DNA from 2 places in the Psychrobacillus psychrodurans genome. Region 2 is predicted to be linked to the other one. Evidence: predicted binding sites of a transcription regulator. Region 2 holds the regulator's gene; the other holds the start of a gene.
The links. Region 2 encodes NrdR, which represses ribonucleotide reductase genes. Its sites were predicted from a motif close to AACACNATATATNGTGTT; they were not measured.
Positions count from the first base shown of each region.

Region 1: a site for NrdR is predicted at 7,074-7,091, ahead of ACQCPR_RS10880 (vitamin B12-dependent ribonucleotide reductase). Genes of this name have one in related genera too.

Region 1 is NZ_CP189791.1:2,258,872-2,270,302, reverse strand. It holds gene gcvT (glycine cleavage system aminomethyltransferase GcvT) at 1-172, shown strand, start outside; gene gcvPA (aminomethyl-transferring glycine dehydrogenase subunit GcvPA) at 197-1,543, shown strand; gene gcvPB (aminomethyl-transferring glycine dehydrogenase subunit GcvPB) at 1,536-2,996, shown strand; gene ACQCPR_RS10905 (DinB family protein) at 3,111-3,635, shown strand; gene ACQCPR_RS10900 (DUF2809 domain-containing protein) at 3,876-4,181, opposite strand; gene ACQCPR_RS10895 (AAA family ATPase) at 4,299-5,573, opposite strand; gene ACQCPR_RS10890 (rhodanese-like domain-containing protein) at 5,641-6,024, opposite strand; gene ACQCPR_RS10885 (lipoate--protein ligase family protein) at 6,127-6,963, shown strand; gene ACQCPR_RS10880 (vitamin B12-dependent ribonucleotide reductase) at 7,123-9,684, shown strand; gene ACQCPR_RS10875 (ABC transporter ATP-binding protein) at 10,389-11,243, shown strand; gene ACQCPR_RS10870 (ABC-2 transporter permease) at 11,236-11,431, shown strand, end outside.
Region 2 is NZ_CP189791.1:2,512,273-2,523,703, reverse strand. It holds gene mutM (bifunctional DNA-formamidopyrimidine glycosylase/DNA-(apurinic or apyrimidinic site) lyase) at 1-276, shown strand, start outside; gene coaE (dephospho-CoA kinase) at 289-876, shown strand; gene ACQCPR_RS12190 (glyceraldehyde-3-phosphate dehydrogenase) at 1,644-2,648, shown strand; gene speD (adenosylmethionine decarboxylase) at 2,848-3,231, shown strand; gene nrdR (transcriptional regulator NrdR) at 3,350-3,814, shown strand; gene ACQCPR_RS12175 (replication initiation and membrane attachment family protein) at 3,887-5,242, shown strand; gene dnaI (primosomal protein DnaI) at 5,252-6,190, shown strand; gene thrS (threonine--tRNA ligase) at 6,682-8,610, shown strand; gene infC (translation initiation factor IF-3) at 8,907-9,428, shown strand; gene rpmI (50S ribosomal protein L35) at 9,459-9,659, shown strand; gene rplT (50S ribosomal protein L20) at 9,706-10,065, shown strand; gene ACQCPR_RS12145 (DUF1294 domain-containing protein) at 10,128-10,412, shown strand; gene ACQCPR_RS12140 (DUF6366 family protein) at 11,295-11,431, opposite strand, start outside.

The DNA of each region.
Region 1 (11,431 bases), 250 kb from region 2:
AATTGGTCACGTTACATCGGGTACACAATCTCCTACTCTTAAGAAAAATATTGGTTTAGCTTTAATTGACACAACATTTGCAGAACTTGGGCAAGAGGTGGAAATTGAGATAAGAAATAAACGATTAAAAGCAATTACAGTAGCAACTCCGTTTTATAAAAGAGAAAAATAAGACATAGAAAGAGGTTGTCCATTGATGAAGCATCGTTATTTACCAATGACTGAACAAGATCAAAAAGAAATGCTAGATGTAATTGGCATTTCTGCGATTGATGAATTGTTTGCAGACATTCCTGAAAAAGTTCGTTTTAAAGGTGAGTACAATATTAAACCTGCAAAAGCGGAATCAGCTCTACTTAAAGAATTGAGCCAGCTAGCTGCAAAAAATGCTGACAGTAAACAATACGCGTCATTTTTAGGTGCTGGGGTATATGATCATTTCAAACCGATTATTGTAGATCATGTTATCTCTAGATCTGAATTTTATACAGCTTACACTCCTTATCAACCAGAAATTTCACAAGGTGAGCTTCAAGCAATTTTTGAATTTCAAACAATGATATGTGAACTTACGGGAATGGACCTAGCGAATTCATCTATGTATGACGGTGGTACGGCATTAGCAGAAGCAGGGAATCTTGCTGCAGGTCATACACGTCGTAAAAAGCTAATTGTTTCTGAGGCTGTTCATCCTGAATATATCGATGTAGTGAAGGTATATGCACAAGGTCAGAATATTGAAGTAGTTACTGTGCCGATGAAAGACGGGGTAACGGATTTAGTGAAATTAGAAGGGTTAGTAGATGAAGATACTGCGGCAGTAATGGTCCAATATCCTAATTTCTTTGGACAAATAGAGGATTTAGCGGCAGTGGAACAACTGACACATGCGCAAAATGCGCTATTCGTTGTATCCTCTAATCCACTTGCACTTGGTGTGTTGACACCTCCAGGTAAATTTGGAGCAGATATTACAGTAGGAGATGCGCAAGTCTTTGGAATATCTGAAGCATTTGGTGGGCCACATTGTGGATTCTTTGCGGTAAATTCTAAGCTTATGCGTAAAGTACCAGGTCGTTTAGTTGGTGAAACTACGGATGAAGAGGGCCGTCGTGGCTATGTGTTAACGTTGCAGGCTCGTGAACAGCATATCCGTCGTGATAAAGCTACTTCGAACATCTGTTCAAATCAGGCATTAAATGCACTTGCTGCTTCTGTTGCGATGACTGCACTTGGCAAAAAAGGTGTAAAAGAAATGGCAACCCAAAATATCGTAAAAACACATTATGCAAAACAATCCTTTGAAAAAGCAGGATTTGAAGTGGTGTATCAAGGAGCTCATTTTAATGAAATCGTTGTAAAAGTAAACGGTTCAGTTGCAGATGCAAATAAAGGACTTCTTGAAAAAGGAATTATCGGTGGTTTTGACTTAGGTCGCGTAAATGCTGATCTGAAAAATCATGTATTAATCGCTGTAACAGAACAGCGTACAAAAGAGGAAATAGATGCACTCGTGCAAGAAATGGGGGCTCTTTATGCATAAGGATAATCAACCACTAATTTTTGAAATAACAAAAGAAGGTCGTGTAGGATATAATCTACCTGAACTAGATGTGCCTGCAGTAGATTTATCAACTCTATTACCAGAAGGTATGCAACGTGCTGAGGAAGCTGAATTACCAGAAGTATCTGAACTAGATATTATGCGTCACTATACAGCTTTATCTAATCGTAACCATGGTGTGGATACAGGATTTTATCCACTTGGATCATGTACGATGAAATACAATCCGAAAATTAATGAATCAGTTGCACGTTTCCCTGGCTTTGCTAATATTCATCCATTACAAGATGAAAGCTCTGTTCAAGGTGCAATGGAATTAATGTATGATCTTCAAGAGCATTTAATCGAGATAACTGGAATGGATGAAGTGACACTTCAACCTGCTGCAGGTGCACATGGTGAATGGACAGCTTTAATGATGATTCGAGCTTTCCATGAAGCAAATGGGGATACACAACGTACAAAAGTAATCGTTCCTGACTCTGCACATGGAACTAATCCTGCTTCAGCTACAGTTGCAGGCTTCGAAACGATTACAGTAAAATCCAATGAGGAAGGCTTAGTAGACTTGGAGGATTTACGTCGTGTTGTTGGCCCAGATACTGCTGCGTTGATGCTAACTAATCCAAATACTTTAGGTTTATTTGAAGAAACTATTCTGGAATTAGCTGAGATTATCCACGGTGTGGGTGGTAAATTGTATTATGACGGTGCAAATTTAAATGCTGTTATGTCAAAAGCACGTCCTGGAGATATGGGCTTTGACTGTGTTCACTTGAACTTGCATAAAACATTTACAGGTCCACATGGCGGCGGAGGTCCGGGTTCAGGTCCAGTTGGAGTTAAGGCTGATTTGATACCGTTCTTACCAAGTCCAGTTCTTGTAAAAGAGGAAGACAAATATACATTCGATTATAATCGACCGCAAACAATTGGAAGAGTAAAACCATTCTACGGAAACTTCGGTATTAATGTACGTGCATACACGTATATTCGTTCGATGGGGCCAGATGGTCTTAAAGCGGTAACAGAGTATGCTGTATTAAATGCAAACTACATGATGAGACGTTTAGAGGAACATTTTGATCTACCTTATAATCGTCATTGTAAGCATGAATTTGTACTAAGTGGTCGTCGTCAAAAGAAACTTGGTGTTCGTACGCTAGATATGGCAAAACGCTTGCTTGACTTTGGTTATCATCCACCTACGATCTACTTCCCATTGAATGTAGAAGAGGGCATGATGATCGAACCAACAGAAACTGAGTCAAAAGAAACTTTAGATGCTTTCTGTGATGCGATGATTCAAATTGCGAAAGAAGTAGAAGAAAACCCAGAAATCGTTCAAGATGCACCGCACACTACGGTGATAAACCGTTTAGATGAAACAAAAGCCGCACGTAAGCCGGTATTACGATATACAAAAGCATAATAGCAATCGTGCGATTCTTCCTAGGATCGCACTTTTTGCCATTCATTTCTAATTTAAAGGAATTATTGAACTTCCAATAGAATAAATACTTTATAAAGTATAGGAGGGGTTATAGTGCAAAAAATACTAGGAAAAGCTGAATATGCTCCGTATTATCAAAGTTATGTTGAACTTGTTTCTGAAGGGGATTTTGTTAATCTATTAGAAGAGGGTATTGATAAAACTACTAGGCTCGTTTCCCAATTATCTGAGGAACAGGGAATGTTCCGTTATGCGGCTGAGAAATGGACCGTTAAAGAATTGTTAGGGCATATGGCAGATACAGAACGAATTATGGCTCACAGACTATTGTCTGTTGTTAGAGGGGATGCAGTATCACTTCCAGGCTTTGATGAGGAGGTATATGTAAAAGCAGCGTCATTCAATGAGCAATCGATAAATGATTTGTTACAAAACCTCCAAGCTGTTCGTAGTTCAACTATTCATCTCGTGAAGAGTATAGATGCGGAGAGTATGCAAAAAAGTGGAACTGCGAATAATTCTAATGTAACTGCAAGGGCACTGGTTGTGATAATTCTAGGTCATGAGCTACATCATTGCAATATTTTGAGAGACCGTTATTTAGAAAATGAGCAATAAAAAATAGTTTTCCAGATGAGTGCTTTCTTCCCTTCTTCAGACGGCGAAGGACAGTTAATCCCCATAAGGGTACCGAGAAAAGAGAGATTGTTCGTAACGTCAGCTACGAATAATCTCTCTTTAATCTGTCGTTTGTAATATAGCTACAAATCTGTCCAAAACCTACTGAAGACGTTAGAGGCAGATTTTGACTTTAAGATGGGCTTACGACGTTCATAACAAGTAATAACATATATAATTCTAATGATAGTTACACCACTTAGTAGAAATCCATTTATCCAGCAAATAAGCTAATAAAATACCAATAGAATATCGTATCAAATCTTCAGGAAGGAATCCTTTGCCAAGTATTAGAGAACCGAGCAAAGAACCTCTTATTGTATTTATCCAGTCTGCCTGATATAGCTGACTAAATTCGATGCAAAAACAAAAAACAAGGCTTAAATAAATCGCCAAAAGCAGACTTTTGTGTACAAAGATAATTCGAAATAGAAAATACACCATAATTGCCCAAAGTGTATCACCAGCATGATTTACTATAAACATAGGTAAAGCACTGATATATCTACTAGCTAGGCCAAAAACTATGGAGACTAGAATAGCGATTACATAGTAAAATCTTTTCGATTCTTTAGTAACATGCATATTATATCACTCAGTTCATTAATAGTTAAACCCAATTGAACTTTCATCATTTTCCCATTTGTTCTTATTCGTACGGTTATTTTGCTTCGTTAATTCCTCAATTCGCTTCTCGAAGTCTAATTTTCCATCATAGTGCCAGTTCAGAGCTACGGACATATATAATTCGTTTAATTGAGACATTGAAAGGCCTTTTGAGAGCTTTGCCATTTTTTTTACTTGATCGTCAGAGAAGATTTCTTTGATATCAAGTCTACGTAAATAATTTTGTCGTACCGTTTCTGTTGGAGAAGGAATTTCATATGCCCGATCAAATCGACCGGCACGATTTATAAGTGCTGGATCTATTTTTTCAGGGTAGTTGGTTGTCCCTATGATAAATAGTCCTTCTCTGGATTGCGCACCGTCTAGGGTATTTAAAAAGACCGAGCGAGTATATTCAGGCATGGAGTCTATATCCTCAATAACTAAAATAGCAGGAGCTAGCCTCGTAACAATACCAAATACTTCTTGAATAGAATGACTGCCAGTGAACTCTGTGATCTGCCAATAGACAACAGGTGCTTTTGTAGAGCCTGTTATCGATTTTACTAATGTTGTCTTTCCATTACCTGGAGCCCCATATAGCAGAATTCCACGTTTGTACGGAAGTCCGTAATCCTTGAAAAAATAGCCATCTTTTTTAAAAAACTCATCAATCGAGCGGAAAATATCCTGTTTAATACTTTCTGCTAGAAGGACATCCTCCCTATTAACTGCAGCTTGCTCTCCGTAATTTCTACGCTGGACACCATTTTCCGTATCCACAAGATATGTAACGGCCTGCATTAATAATTGTCTCAGCTTTTCGTTAATTTCTTGTAAAAAATTTAACGCCTGTTCAACAGATGTTGAATAAAGTTGATATTCCGGCCATGTATTTCCGCCAGAATAATTGAATGCTAAGGTCAATGCAACATTATATTGTGGAAATAAAATCAAATTGTTCTCAAAGGTCTCTACAACCTCTAGTTTATTTTCGAAGGATAATTGAGACTTGCTGGAAATTTTGCCCTGAGATTTTGCTTCGAAAATGGAGCAAAGCACCTCATATTTTAGCAAGTTTTTTTCCATCATTTCTAACAAGTTCCCATCTAGTTGGAGGATGGATTCACCAATATCGATAGATTGCCAACTTTCATTCGTCCGTTCGTTCAATAAAGCAATAATTCGTCTAGAAACTATCGCAAAATCTTCATAATGTGGGTGAGTCTTTCTAAAATCTTCTGAATGGGAAAATAATATATGTTTTTGCATCTAAACCCTCCAAAATAATATGGATGAAAGAAAAAAGGTTCCTCTTAAATTAGAAGAACCTTATGTATTACTTAGATTTAACTTTACCTGTCCAAGCTTTGAATCCGCCTTGGAGTTGGAATAATTGTGTATATCCTTTTTTCTTTAAAAACATCGCTGAACGAGAACTTCTTGCGCCACTTTGATCATACAAATACACTGGCTTGTCTGGTCGAATTTCTTTGTATCGTTGACGAAATTGAGATGAAGGGATATTTCTTGCTCCCAAAATATGTCCACCATCAAATTCTTTCGGTTCACGAACATCAATCAGTTGGGCTTTACGATAGCCTTCAATGAATTGCTCTTGCGTGAGGTTAGTAACAATTTTTTTTAAACGATATGCCGAGATTCCAGCATAGACTAAAAGTACAACGAGTATAGCAATGACAAAATACAATAATTCTAACACGGTCTTTCCCCTTTCTATGTTTCCTATTCATTATAAAAGAAGTGCTAGATACAATTCAATCTATTTGATAAAATGATACTCGTTGTGAAGGGAGAGATTAAGGTGGAAAAGGCAAAATGGTACTTCATAAATTCTGGACCCTGTAGTCCATCTTATAACATGGCGATGGATGAAGCATTACTTGATTGGCATAGTGAAGGGCTTATTCCGCCAGTTATTAGATTTTACGAATGGAATCCAGCTACATTATCAATTGGTTATTTTCAAACCGTAGAAAAAGAGATTGATATGGATGCAGTAAAAAGATTAGGACTAGGTTTTGTTCGTAGACCTACTGGTGGAAGAGGGGTGCTTCACGAACACGAACTTACATACAGTGTGATCGTTACAGAGAGTTACCCAAGTATGCCTGCTACTGTAACAGAAGCTTATCGTGTTATTAGTGAAGGTTTACTATTAGGATTTCAAAACCTTGGTTTAAACGCTTATTTTTCTATTCCGAATACAGATAAACAAAAAGAAAATTTAAAAAAACCAAAATCCGCAGTATGTTTTGATGCACCGAGTTGGTATGAACTTGTGGTAGAAGGAAAAAAAGTGGCTGGAAGTGCTCAAACAAGGCAAAAAGGTGTTATTCTACAACATGGTGCGATTTTACTTGACCTCGATGAAGATAAGTTAATTGAAACGTTTAAATTTACTTCTGACGAGGTAAGAAATAGAGTGAGGAAAGGCCTATCTCAAAAAGCTGTCTCTATTAACAAAATAATATCAAAACCGGTAACGATTGAAGAATGTAAAGTTGCCTTTAAAAAAGGATTTGCTGATGCTTTGGAGATTGAATTGGTTGAATATACATTAACAGAAGAACAACAAAATTACGTAAAAGAACTAGAAGCGACAAGGTATGACAATGATGAATGGAATTTTAAAAAATAAAAGTAACAATGTCTTATAGCAAAAATGAAATATAGGAAATTAGTTCTTATATTTAAAATCCCTAATCAATTTGCTTTACCTTCTACATATTGTGTCGTATTATTATTAAAACCACTACATATTGTGTCAATCGCAATTTGTAGAAAGGAGGAAGAGTAAATGGTGACAGCCAAAAATGAAACCAAACTTACTTTAAATGTCGAAGCATTAAATAAAGATATCCAATTATTTCCACAAGTTCACCCTATTACGCAAGATATGACACTTACACATAAAGGTGTGTCGAGACTTGTCATGATTGATCGCTATTCTTTTAAGGATACTGAAAAGAAAACGTTAAAAGCAGGAGATTTTGTCGTTTTAACGGTAAAAGAAGATCCGAAATTCCCAGCTCGTGGTCTAGGCTATATTGTTTCTATTAACGAACAAGCAAAAACAGCTGAGGTGCAGATCGAGGAAGATTACCGAAGTGCAATTGAGGATGCTGCTAAAATCGAGTCTGGAATTATTACTCGTCCTTTAAGTGTCATTGAAAAACCTCTTGAAGTTTATTACGAGCAAATTGCAAAAAGAAATGCAACAGGACTCGCATCTGTAGAAGAAACAGAAGAAAAACGTGGAGAATGGTTTGAGAAATTCTATCAACAACTAGTTTCTTTGAAATTTATCCCAGCTGGACGAGTATTGTACGGTGCAGGAACAGGAACAGATGTAACTTATTTTAACTGTTATGTAATGCCATTCGTTGCAGATTCTCGTGAAGGAATCAGTGATCACCGTAAGCAAGTAATGGAAATTATGAGTCGTGGCGGTGGTGTTGGTACAAACGGCTCTACTCTAAGACCAAGAAATACGTTGGCTCGCGGAGTGAACGGAAAATCATCTGGTTCTGTTTCATGGTTAGATGATATTGCTAAACTGACTCATCTTGTTGAACAAGGTGGATCACGGAGAGGCGCACAAATGATAATGCTAGCAGATTGGCATCCTGATATTGCAGAATTTATAATTTCGAAAATGCAAAATCCTCGTATTCTGCGTTTCTTGATTGAAAATACGAATGATGAAACAATTAAACAACTAGCGAAGGACAAGCTTAAATTCAAACCTCTTACAATCCAGGAAGAAGCTATGTATCAAGGCATTATAAATTATAAAGCAATTCCAGGTTTAGGTGGATTTAATAGTGAGATAATTCGTGATGCGGAAACAAAATTACGTGATGGCGGAACTTATTCTGTTCATAATTCCGAGTTTTTGACTGGTGCAAACATCTCCGTTACGCTTACGGATGACTTTATGAAGGCTGTAGAGGAAGACGGCGACTTTGAATTGCGTTTCCCAGCAACCGAAGCTTATTCTCCAGAAGAGATGAAATTCTACAATGAAAATTGGCATAAAATTGGTGATGTTCGTGAATGGGAAAGAATGGGCTACGAAGTACGTACTTATCGCACAGTAAAAGCGAAAGAGTTATGGAATTTGATTAACATTTGTGCTACTTATTCAGCAGAACCAGGTGTTTTCTTCATTGATAATGCTAACGAAAAAACGAATGCAACAGCATACGGACAAAAAGTTGTCGCAACTAATCCTTGTGGCGAACAACCGCTTGCTCCATATTCTGTATGTAACTTGGCTGCTGTGAATTTAGCACAATTTGCAAATAAAGACACAAAAACAGTCGATTATGAAGCGTTAAAAGAAACTGTTCGTGTTGGTGTACGCATGCAAGATAACGTGATCGATGCTACGCCATATTTCTTAGAAGAAAATAAAGTACAAGCACTTGGCGAAAGACGTGTAGGTTTAGGTGTGATGGGTCTTGCCGACTTGTTAATTTATTGTGAAAAAGAGTATGGTTCGGATGAAGGTAACGTTTTAGTGGACGAAATCTTTAAAACAATTGCAATTGCAGCATATGAAACATCTGCAGAACTTGCTGTAGAGCGTGGAAGCTTCCCATTCCTAACTGGTGAAACAGAAGAGGAAACGAATCGTTTACGTAAAGCATTTACGGAAACTGGATTTATGAGTTCAATGCCAGAAGACATTCGAAACTCTATTTTAGAAAATGGTATTCGAAATTCTCATTTATTAACAGTTGCACCTACTGGTTCTACTGGAACAATGGTAGGCGTTTCTACTGGACTGGAGCCGTATTATTCATTCACTTATTACAGAAGTGGACGTCTAGGTAAATTCATCGAGGTAAAAGCAGATATTGTACAAGAATATTTAGAGAGCAATGAAACAGCAGAAGAAGAAAATCTTCCAAATTGGTTCGTTACTGCTATGGAACTTGCTCCAGAAGCACACGCAGACGTACAATGTATAATTCAGCGCTGGATTGATAGTTCTATTTCTAAAACGGTCAACGCACCACGTGGTTATACAGTTGAACAGGTAGAGGGTGTTTACGAGCGTTTATATCGCGGAGGAGCTAAGGGTGGTACTGTGTATGTCGATGGAAGTCGTGACTCGCAAGTTTTAACCTTAAAAGCAGAGGAAAATACATTAGAAGATCATCCAAAGGAAGAAAAAGTAGAAAAAAGACATGTAGTTTTAATAGATACCATTCAAGATTTACGTTCAACTAATGTAACAATTGGTTCAGAGGTAGGAAATACATGTCCTGTTTGTCGTAAAGGTACTGTAGAAGAAATGGGTGGATGTAATACATGCACCAATTGTAATGCCCAACTGAAATGTGGGTTGTAATTTAATAATTATAAAATCGCATGCAGCATTGAAATAAAGTTTTATAAAAAGTAACCTCTTCGGTAGGATGCCGAATGAGGTTACTTTTTTATATTTCTTAAAAATATAGTTATAAATGTACATTAATAAATCATTTCTATAAAAACGTGCTAAATAGTTAAATCCGAATAACGCTGATTTCCGCGGGCATATCTTCAATCTTCTCTGGCCCAACGGGATGTTGTTCAGGAAAGCGTTGGATCGCGTTATGGTGCAACATAGCCCTTGTGCCTTACAAGCTTTCCTCGCGCTGGTCTAGCTGGAGTCACCACCTGCTGCTCCAATCAACGTAAAGGACTTTTTAAACAACCTAAAAATAAATTGCGATTAAAAGTAAATATTCGTTTTATTACTTACTCTAATTCACTTCAAATGCAACAATTTTTTAAAAGTGGGGAGAGAGCAAAACGTAAAAGTAGATTGCTAAGAAAATATTCAATAGAAGAAAGGAATAAGGATAACTGTTGAAGTAAAATAGCGATTTATTTATGCTATTAAGAATTTTAGCAAAAAGAAAACATCTTTCACTTATGAACTTGTACAGAACAAGCATTATTGAAAACATATATATAATTTTAAATTTTTAAAAAATATTGACAGTATTATTTCCTCTTGATATATTGTGTATATAAGGTATACACAGTATACACGGAAGGGGATGTAATATGATTGCTTTGGAAGTTAAGAATATAAATAAAAAGTATAAAGATTTCCAATTAAAAGATGTATCGTTTCAACTGGAAAAGGGTTATATTATGGGTTTTATTGGTGCTAATGGTGCAGGAAAAACAACTACAATAAAATCGATTTTGAATATGAATCATCTGGAAAGTGGCGAGATTCACATTCTTGGTAAAAATATAGTCGAATATGAGCTTGAATTGAAACAGGACATAGGATTCGCATTTGGCGGCACTGATTTCTATACTCGTAGCAAAATCAAAACGTTGACCAATGTAATTAAGAAGTTCTATAAAAATTGGGATGATGAATCCTATTACAACTATTTAAGGAAATTCAAATTGGACGAAAATAAAAAAATCGTCGAATTGTCTACGGGAATGAAAATTAAGTATAGTTTATCACTTGCCCTATCCCATGGTGCAAAGCTTCTCATCCTCGATGAACCGACTAGCGGACTTGATCCGGTTGCTAGAGATGAACTGTTGGATATTTTTCAAGAACTCGTATTAGATGGCGAAATCAGTATTCTTTTCTCCACCCATATTACGTCAGACTTGGAGAAGTGCGCCGATTTTATTACTTTCATTGAAAATGGACAAATAATTCACAGCCAGGAAAAAGAAGAGTTTAAGGAGTCCTATCGTCTTCTAAATGGCAACGAAAGCCAGCTAAACGAAGTTAAAGCTAAGTTGATTTCCTACAAAATTAATTCATTTGGCTTTACAGGATTAATTCAATCAAAAGATTTTAATTTGGCATCCAATATTAAAGCAACCATACCAAGTCTTGAAGAAATCATGATTTATCTAACGAGAAAGGAGAATAAGCATGTATAACTTAGTGATGAAGGATTTAAAATTAGCCATCAATCCTTGGTTTCTGGCGATGCCTTTTTTAACAGGTGCTTTAATGCTTATACCTGGTTGGATATATTTAATAGTTCTTCAGTATTTTTTTTGGATATCGATACCGAATATTTTTGGTCAATTTAAAGCGCAGAACGATCTGATATTTACTACATCAA
Region 2 (11,431 bases):
TTTCGTATGAAAATACATCCGGCAAGGACAGTAAAACGAATTAGTAGAGAGCGAAAAATTCAATTATTTCAAGAAATAGTAATTGTTTTGCTTGATAGTATTGAAAACGGAGGTAGTACGATTTCAGATTATCGCACTATTAACGGTGGAGCAGGAAATATGCAAAATAGACTTCAAATGTATGGCAAAAAGGAATGTGGGGACTGTGGTACGAAAACGAAACAAAAAACAATCGGTGGTCGTACATCTACCTACTGTCCAACATGTCAAAAATAAGGGAGCAACTAGATGATAATTGGATTAACAGGAAGTATCGCTAGTGGGAAAAGCACCGTTGCAAATATGTTAAAGGAAATGGGCTTTCCCATTATAGATGCAGACCTTGTCGCGCGAATAGTAGTTGAAAAAGGAACTGCTACGCTTGAAATGATTAAAGAAACTTTTGGTTCGGGGGTTATCCAAGAGGATGGATCCTTAAATCGGGAAGAACTTGGTGAAATTATTTTCACAACCCCTTCTAAACGTAAGTTATTAAATGATATTATACATCCTGCTATCCGTGCGGAAATGTTAGCCCAAAAGGGGCATCTTGTGCAACAGGGACATCCAGTCATTATTATGGATATACCGCTGCTTTTTGAAAGTAGATTGCAATCCTTTGTGGATAAAATTCTTGTTGTGACAGTAACGGAACAAACCCAATTGGAAAGATTGATGTCACGGAATAGGTTTACACAGGAGGAAGCCAAATTACGTATTCAATCCCAATTACCTTTATCAGTAAAAGAAAAAGGAGCAGATGCGGTCATTTATAACAATGGAACAATAGAAGAAACTAAACAACAATTAATAAAAATATTAGCTATTTGGGAATAATAAAACTGGAAATTACACGCAAATAGTAAGTATTTACTCTATAAAGTATAAGAGGAGCGCCAGAAGTTAAATATTCTGGTGCTTTTTTGAAAAGATTAAAAGTATATAAAGATGTCCTGTGAACACTTGATTCATGGGACTTAAAAGAAATGATTACCCACTGATTTCCGTTTCAGGTGGGGTTCAAAGGCTAAGAGAACCACAAAGTGTGGCAACGCCTTCGTGACCTACATCCTGTTGGCCTCCGTGGGGTGATCGATGAGCTATCACCGTCGCCACCTTACACTCCAATCAATATAGAGTGTAGTTCTCCACTCTGGAGATAGAGAAAAGCATATCGCTGAGATAATAAGAGTAATCAAAATTATTATAGGGATAAAAATCGTCTGCCGATTAGGTATACTACTTTATAATGAAAGAAGCAAGTGGATTTTCTTTATCTGAGGCCGTTTCATCCTTACTTATTTTAAGATAAAATACGTATATTTATATGATTTTATATCCAATTATTCGATTATATAAAGCGGAAATCAACGGCATAACTATGTCTTAATTAAGTAAATAACTGTATGTCCAAAGACCTTCCAAAAATCGGTGGTTACAGGTTCTTTCTTTGTTCCTTAGCTCTACTGAACCAATGAAAAGTTATTTGAAAATATCGACTTTATCATTCTGTATATTTGGGGCTACACAATACGTAAAATGTGTTATACTAATTCAAGGTTAAAAAACAATAAGTATCACATAGTTACAGGAGGACTTTTCATATGGCAGTTTCAATTGCGATTAATGGTTTTGGACGTATTGGACGTATGGTTTTTCGTCAAGCAATAGCACAAGAGGATTTAAATGTGGTAGCGATAAATGCGAGATACCCGTTAGAGACATTGGCACATCTTATTAAATATGATTCTACACATGGTACTTTCACTGGAGATATTTCACTAGAAGAAAACGCTCTAATTGTAAATGGCCAACGAGTTCAAATTGTGGATGATCGTGATCCAGCAAAATTACCATGGAAAGAGCTAAACGTGGATATTGTTATTGAATCCACTGGTAAATTTAATGATGGTGAAAAAGCTAAAGCACATATTGAAGCTGGTGCAAAGAAAGTGATAATAACTGCTCCTGCAAAAAATGAAGATGCAACTATAGTTATGGGAGTAAACGATGATAAGTTAGATTTATCGATTCACCATATAATTTCGAATGCAAGCTGTACAACAAACTGCTTAGCACCTGTAGTGAAGGTATTGAATGACACATTTGGTATTGAAAATGGGTTAATGACAACCGTTCATGCATATACAAACGATCAAAATAATCTAGATAATCCACATAAGGATTTACGTCGTGCACGTGCCTGTGGTCAATCAATCATTCCTACCTCAACAGGAGCTGCAAAAGCACTTACACTTGTATTGCCAGAGCTTCAAGGGAAGATTCATGGTATGGCATTACGTGTACCAACTCCAAATGTCTCTTTAGTAGACTTAGTGGTGGATTTGCAAAAAGATGTTACTTCAGAAGAAGTTAATGAGGCTTTCCTTAAAGCATCTGAAGGTACAATGCAAGGTATATTGGGTATTACGATGGAACCTCTAGTATCCATCGACTTTAACACTACAACTCTGTCTACAACGGTGGATGGTTTAACTACTATGGTGATTGGTGACCGTAAAGTAAAAGTTCTTGCTTGGTATGATAATGAGTGGGGTTACTCTGCTAGAGTAGTTGACCTTACTAAAAAAGTAGCTTTATCTCTATAATTATCCAAACCTCTTTCTAGCGATTAGAAAGAGGTTAATTATTTCTTGCATATTTCAATAAAACAACATATAATGAGAATCGTGTTACTTTACTTGTACACCGACTACTTAAAGGGTTAGGACCTCTTTGGACTAACTTTCCCCCGTGGTAGTCAACTTTGAGGTTAAAAATAAAACTTATCAAAGGGGGAAACGGACATTGGAAACAATGGGACGTCACATTATTGCAGAACTATGGGAGTGCGATTTCGACAAACTTAACGATATGCAATTTATCGAGCAAACATTTGTTGATGCTGCACTAAAATCTGGTGCAGAGGTCAGAGAAGTTGCATTTCACAAATTTGCGCCACAAGGTGTAAGTGGAGTCGTTATTATTTCCGAATCGCATTTAACGATTCACAGCTTTCCAGAGCACGGTTATGCAAGCATTGATGTGTATACATGTGGTGATTTAGATCCATCAATCGCAGCTAACTATATAGCAGATGCTCTTAATGCTGGAACACGCGAAACGTTAGAAATGCCACGTGGTATGGGACCAGTTAAAAAGCCTGCATCACGATTGACAGTTCAAGCGTAATAGATTTATACCTGACTGAGTGAGCAGAGGAAGAGATTCCTCTGCTTTTTCGATTTTACCCGAAAATATTGTTATAATAGATACATAAAACTACTGTGAAGAATTAGGAGAGATCTATATGAGATGCCCAACTTGTCAATACAATGGCACAAAAGTTGTCGATTCTCGTCCTGTGGATGACAATAAGGCAATCAGGAGAAGAAGAGAATGCGAAGATTGTGGATTTCGTTTTACTACGTTTGAAAAAGTAGAAGAGACACCATTAATCGTTGTAAAAAAAGATGGTTCCAGAGAAGAGTTTAGTCGTGAAAAAGTGTTACGAGGGCTAATTCGTGCATGTGAAAAAAGACCAGTTGCATTAGAACAACTAGAAAATATTGTTTTCTCTATTGAAAAAGAATTACGAAGAATGGGTAATGCAGAAGTGAAATCGGAAGACGTCGGTGAAATTGTAATGGACAAACTTGCAGAAGTAGATGAGGTAGCTTATGTCCGCTTTGCTTCTGTTTACCGCCAATTTAAAGATATAAATGTATTTATCGATGAGTTAAAGGAAATTTTAAAGAAAAATCCTTCATTATAAATTGAAGTATCATTTTGTGAAACAGCGTTCTATATTTTAATATATTCTAAAGGGGAGTAGATACAATTGTCGATGTTATATAAAGAGCTACAGCCAGCAGATTTGTATATGATTCGCTTACCATATTCTTTATCAGATTATGATCGGCAATTGCTAACTTTGTTTTATCAGCCGTTAGTTGGAGCAGAAAGTATTAGCTTGTATTTAACACTTTGGGCAGAAGGAGAACAAAAAAGCAGTGAGAGATGGTCGCATTACCAACTGATGAATGTTCTCGGGATGCCTATAGGTAAAGTTTTTCAAGCTCGTCTTGCTCTTGAGGCAATTGGTCTTCTACGTACATGGAAAAAAACGATGGATGAAGGGAATATATTCCATTATGATCTTTCGGCACCATTAGATGCAGAGTCATTTTTAAAAGATCCATTACTATCCATGTTTTTGCTAAATAAAGTTGGTGAAAATGCTTTTAAACAATTACGTAATCGTTTTATTCAAAACTCCAATTGGAATGATGGTTTTAATGACGTCTCTAGAACATTTATGGATGTATTTAAACCATCCTCCAAAATGGATAATTCTCTATCTTACGATGACACTTTCGTATCGAAGGAAAGGAAATCAGCTGTTCCATTTTATTATGATCAATTTGATTTTTCATTACTTCAAGAGGGACTTTCTGAGCAATTAGTACCTAAATCAGCGATGACAATAGAAGCGAGAGAAGTAATTGCAAAACTCGCCTTTTTATATAAATTAAGTCCAGTGGAAATGCAAAAAGTAGTTATTCTTGCGTTAGATGATGAATTACATCTTTCAGAAGCTAGATTAAAAAAAGCATGTTCGGATTATTACAAACTTACTGTTTCCAAAGTTGCGCCTGTAATAGAGAAGATTGAAAAACAAGTTGTATCTTTGGAATCCGCTCAACCCTTAACGAAGGAAGGTGAGTTAATCCATTATTTAGAAACAACGCCACCGGTGTCAGTATTAAAGGATATCGCAAACGGAAAAGAGCCAATTCTCGCGGATGTTCAGTTAGCTAATCATTTTGTAACTCACTTCAAAATGCCGATCGGAGTTGTTAATGTTTTGTTACAATATGTATTATTGCGTACAGACATGAAACTCACGAAAAATTATGCGGAGAAAATTGCTTCTCATTGGATGCGGAAAGATGTCAAAACAGCCAAAGAAGCGATGGAGCTTGCTAGGAACGAACACGAACAGTATGTAAAATGGAAAAATGAAGGCTCTCCACAAAAAACATATACAAAAAAGCCGACGCGCGAGGAAAAAGTGCCTGATTGGTTTTATAAGAAAGATGGAGAAACAAAGAAATCATCAGGTAAAACTACGAATGGTATTCAAAATATCGATGAAGAACGTCAAAAATTATTAGCAGAGTTAGGCATGTTGAAAAGGTAGGTGACAAGTATGGAACGTATTAATGAAACCCTCAAGAGAGTTGTATCACCTGAATTTACTACTCGACTAAACGATATGAAAAAGGAAGTCTTAGAAGACGCTAGAGTGCAGAAGTTTCTGGAGGAAAACGCCTCAGATATCAATAAGGAGATAGTCGATCGTAGTTTGAGTAAGCTATATGAATTTATATCTCAATCACATGATTGTGGCTCTTGTCCAACGTTAGATCAATGTCAGAATTACATGAAAGGGTATGAGCCTAAACTAGTCCTTGATCGAAACCTGATAGATAATGATTTTATTCGCTGCAAACGAGGCATTATTGAAGACGAGCGTAAGAAAGTTATTTCTATGATCGACAGTATTCATATGCCTAAAGAAGTTATGGAAGCTAGTCTTGCAGGAGTAGATTTAGAGGATGGCAGTAGAGTTGTTGCAGTCCGTGCAGCTAAAGACTTTCTTAACGAATGGGAGCGTACAAATGTACTTCCAGTAAAAGGCTTATATATCTATGGCATGTTCGGAGTAGGGAAGTCGTATTTGCTAGGTGCACTTGCAAATGAGTTAGCGGCAAGACATATTCATTCTGTAGTTGTATATGTACCTGAATTTTTAAGGGAAATGAAACAAGCAATTCAAGATCAGTCATTAGCAGAGAAGATTGAATTCGTCAAACGTGCTCCGGTTTTAATGTTAGATGATATTGGGGCAGAAATTATGTCTAGCTGGACCAGGGACGAAATTTTAGGGACAATTTTACACTATCGAATGTCAGAGCAGCTACCGACTTTCATGTCCTCTAACTTCAACTATGATGAGTTGCAGCATCATTTGTCCTTCACGCAGCGCGGGGAAAAGGAAGTTGTAAAAGCTGGACGAATCATGGAACGAATTCGAGCTCTTACGACACCGATTGCTCTACAAGGGAAAAACTGGAGGGAAAGTTAAAGGATAAGAGAGAACTTGCACGAAAAAATGAATTTCAGCTTGCAAATGGATTTTCAGTGACGTATAATCATTTCCATAAGAATAAGTAAATGCAATGAAGAGGACAACACTCAGTTTGTACGACTTTGAAGAGAGAGAAGCCATGGCTGTAAGCTTCTTAAGTATCGGCAATCGATTTACCACCTCCGAGCAGTAATTGTGAATTGATATAGCAATTACCGGTCACCGGCCCGTTAGCCGATGCAAAGCTTCGTCTATTTCATTTCTATTGGATAGACAGAAGAAGGGTGGAACCACGACTTGAACCTCGTCCCTTTTTAGGGATGGGGTTTTTTTATTGTTTTTTAAATGTCTAGCTCCAGCGCCAAGTCCCTCGAGGTCGCTTCAGTCTCTTGGTTGAAAGCGAAAAGAATGCTTTCAATTTGGCTTTCAGCGCTTGTCGGGGCTAAAACAGGCGCTTGTGCTTTTCTTATTATAAAGGAGTGTTCAAAATGGCAGAAATTATTAAATTGAAATTTCCAGATGGAGCAGTAAAGGAATTCCCTGTATCGACAACTACAGAAGAAATTGCCCAATCGATAAGTCCTGGCTTACGTAAAAAAGCACTTGCTGGAAAATTAAGTGGAGTATTAATTGACCTTAAAACACCAATCACTGAGGATGGAGACATCGCAATTATTACTCCGGAATCCGACGAGGCTCTAGAAATCTTGCGCCATAGTTCGGCACATTTACTTGCGCAAGCAGTTAAACGTCTTTTCAAAGATGTTAAATTAGGTATTGGACCAGTTATTGAAAATGGTTTTTATTATGATATTGACTCACCAGTGCCGATTACTGCGGAAGACTTACCATTAATCGAAAAAGAAATGAAAAAAATAATTAATGAAAATATTGAAATCATTCGCCACGATGTTTCTCGTCAAGTTGCTTTTGATAAATTTAAAGAAGATGAATACAAAGTAGAACTATTAGAAGCAATCCCTGAAGGTGAACAAGTTTCTATTTATGAGCAAGGAGATTTCTTTGACCTTTGTCGTGGAGTTCATGTTCCATCTACTGGGAAACTTAAAGAGTTCAAGCTATTAAGCATTGCTGGTGCATACTGGCGTGGAAATAGTGATAACAAGATGCTTCAACGTATTTACGGTACTGCATTCTTTAAAAAAGAAGAGCTTACTCATCATTTAAATATGTTAGAAGAAGCAAGAGAACGTGATCACCGTAAAATTGGGAAAGAGCTAGATTTATTTACAACTTCTCAAAAAGTTGGTCAAGGTTTACCGCTTTGGTTACCAAATGGAGCGACAATCCGTCGTGTTATTGAGCGTTATATTGTAGATAAAGAGCTTAAATTAGGTTACAAACATGTATATACTCCAGTATTAGGTTCGAAAGAGCTTTATGAAACTTCTGGTCACTGGGATCACTATCAAGATTCTATGTTCCCGCCGATGGAAATGGACAACGAAACATTGGTACTACGCCCAATGAACTGTCCACATCATATGATGGTATTCAAAAATGGTATGCATTCTTATAGAAACCTTCCGTTACGTATTGCAGAGTTAGGGACAATGCATCGTTATGAAATGTCAGGTGCAGTATCAGGATTACAACGTGTTCGCGGAATGACTTTAAATGATGCGCATTTATTTGTACGTCCAGACCAAATCAAATCCGAGTTCCAAAAAGTTGTAGAATTAATCATTTCGGTTTATAAAGACTTTAACTTAGAAGACTATTCTTTCCGTCTTTCTTATCGTGATCCTCAAAACAAAGAAAAATATTTTGATAACGATGAAATGTGGGAAAAAGCACAAAGCATGTTAAAAGAAGCGATGGACGAGCTTGGTTTAGATTACTTTGAAGCGGAAGATGAAGCGGCATTTTACGGACCAAAATTGGATGTTCAAGTGAAAACAGCGATTGGCAAAGAAGAAACTTTATCGACTGTTCAGCTAGATTTCTTGTTACCTGAACGCTTTGACTTAAATTATGTTGGTGAAGATGGCAAGCAGCATCGTCCTGTTGTTATCCATCGCGGGGTTGTTTCAACGATGGAGCGCTTTGTAGCATTTTTAATCGAAGAATATAAAGGTGCATTCCCAACTTGGTTAGCGCCTGTTCAAGTTGAAATCATTCCAGTTTCCAATGAAGTACATTTTGAATTTGCTAAACAAATAGAAGAGCAATTAGTAGCGGCAGGTTTCCGTGTTGAAATGGATGATCGTGAAGAAAAACTAGGTTATAAGATTCGTGAAGCACAAATGCAAAAAGTTCCATACATGCTTGTACTAGGAGATAAAGAGCTAGAAGCAGGTAATGTCAACGTTCGTAAATACGGAGAACAAAAATCAGAAAGCATTCCTTTTGCAGAGTTCTTAGAACGTTTGAAAGAAGAAGTAGCACATCAATAGATTTGGTTGTTGACATACCTATTTCAGCATGATATAGTTAATAAGGTTATTGAATACAAGTTTGCGGTATAAGAAGAGGCTGCCCGCTTCTCACCTGTTTGACACCTACAAGTGTTGTTGACTGGTAAGCACAAGATCGACTGTAACATGTAGTTACTACATGTACTCATATCGGCGGGCAGACATATACTATATGTCTGTCCGCTTTTTTTATGGATCTAAAACGGCGTAACTTATTCGTTTCTACGGAATTTATGCCCAAACCATGTATTCGCGACACTATTTGGAGGTGGATCATTATTAGCAAAGACATGTATGTAAACGATGGCATTCGAGCTCGCGAACTACGAGTTATTGATCAGAATGGTGATCAATTAGGATTAAAAACACGTAACGAAGCACTTGAAATAGCAGGTCGTGTAAATTTGGATCTTGTCCTTGTGGCTCCTCAAGCCAAGCCACCAGTCGCTCGTATCATGGACTATGGTAAATTCAAATTTGAGCAGCAAAAGAAAGATCGTGAAGTTCGTAAAAATCAAAAAATCATCGTGATGAAAGAGGTTCGTTTGAGCCCAACAATCGATGAACATGATTTCCAAACGAAATTGAAAAACGCGATCAAGTTCCTTGAAAAAGGAGATAAAGTGAAAGCATCTATTCGCTTTAAAGGTCGTGCCATCACTCATAAAGAGATCGGACAACGAGTTTTAGATAGATTTGCAGAAGCTTGTACGGAAGTATCCACTATCGAGTCAAAACCGAAAATGGATGGCCGTAGTATGTTCTTAGTGCTTGCACCAAAGAACGAAAAACAGTAATAGAGTACAATTGTTTAGGAGGAATTCGACATGCCGAAAATGAAAACTCACCGTGGAGCTGCAAAGCGTTTCAAAAAAACCGGGACTGGAAAATTAAAACATGACCGTGCTTTTGGAAGCCACTTATTCGCTAACAAATCTACTAAAGCAAAACGTAAACTACGTAAAACTAAAGTAGCATCTTCAGGCGATTACAAACGTATCAAAACTTTATTAACTTACATGAAATAATAACAGAAATTCAATCATTCGAAAGAATAGCAGGAGGTAATGAATCATGCCACGCGTAAAAAGCACACCAGTAACTAAACGTCGTCGTAAAAAAGTATTAAAATTAGCTAAAGGTTATTACGGTTCTAAACATACATTATACAAAGTTGCTAACCAACAAGTAATGAAATCATTCATGTATGCATACCGTGACCGTCGCAACAAAAAACGTGATTTCCGTAGACTATGGATTACACGTATCAATGCGGCTGCACGTATGAACGGACTTTCTTATAGCCGTTTAATGCACGGATTAAAATTAGCTGAAATCGAAGTTAACCGTAAAATGTTAGCGGATCTTGCAGTAACAGATTCTCAAGCATTTACACAACTTGCAGATGCAGCAAAAAAAGCAATCGCAAAATAATTTAAGATAAAAAAGCTGATAGAGATTCTATCAGCTTTTTTTGTACAAGGGGCCTAATATGTATGACAAACGTTATTCTTATTTTCATATTAATCATGTCGATTATCGCTTTTTTTGTAATGGGATACGACAAATCACAAGCAAGAAAACAGGGGCAACGTATTTCGGAAAGAACACTTTGGACATTCGCGCTATTAGGTGGAGGAATTGGGGCATATATTGGAATGCAAATGTTTCGCCATAAAACAAAGCATACGAACTTTCGTGTTGGATTTTTAATGTTAATGATCTTATATGCTTTCTTAATATTCTACATATTAACAACAGACAGCTCTATTATTGCATAGGGGTGTCTTTTTGTGTATGCTCTGATTTCCGGGAGAAGTGCCTGTGTTTTGTGAAAATTGGCACAAGACACTAGTAGTGATGCCTCGTTGAAGACCAATTATTAAAAGAGATAGGAATTATGAAACAGTGTGCTTTGAGCAATGACATGATTTCAGTTAACGCGGTCGAAACGAGAAGAAGAAAAAGCCTTTAGGGTAACCGTTATTGCCTGTGTAATTAAGCTCTTACATTGGATTTATGCCTTGCTAAAGAAAAGAACTACATTCCAGGATTAGTGAAAAATATTGACAAACTATTAGCTGGTCTAATTGAAGAATGAATTTATTTTTATGCTCCATTTATAAGAAACCACTTAAAAAATTTACACAGTTTTGTTATGTGGGAGTAAAGCTTTTTTTCCAATACTTATATATATTTCAACAGGCAAATAATATAAGATAACTGCAACTATATGAAGTTCTAAACTAAGAAGAAGGACCTCTTTAAATAAGGTAGCTTCGAGTTCACTGAAATTTATATAAAGCATTGTATATAATAACGTGGTGATTACTCCTGACAGTAAATAAGCGATTATTCTCTGATTAAAACTCTTTGTAATTGAAAAGAAGAGTAAAGGTAAATCTTTTAAAAAGTATAGAACAATGACACTTATGGTTCCGATTATAAAGAAAAACTCATTTACTATGTCAAATTTGCTAATAAGAATCAAACGAATTAATAGAAAAACTACTGAAATTGCAAAGGTATACGCAACCTTGACCATATTTGCCCTCGTTTCTAAATTAAAATAAACCTATTAACACAATATGTTTCTGGAAGTTATCATGTTTCTGCACTTCTTGCTAAAGCACCCTTTAATTGAAGAGGGTTGGGTAAAATCTTTAACTAAACAGTTTATATAAGACGTACCCAACGATTAAAACAACAATTAATATTCCTGTCCCTTTCCAACCCATACTACCTGTCAAATCAGTGAGATTTCCAGTTTCACCTCTATTAAATCCATCCCTTAATGCAC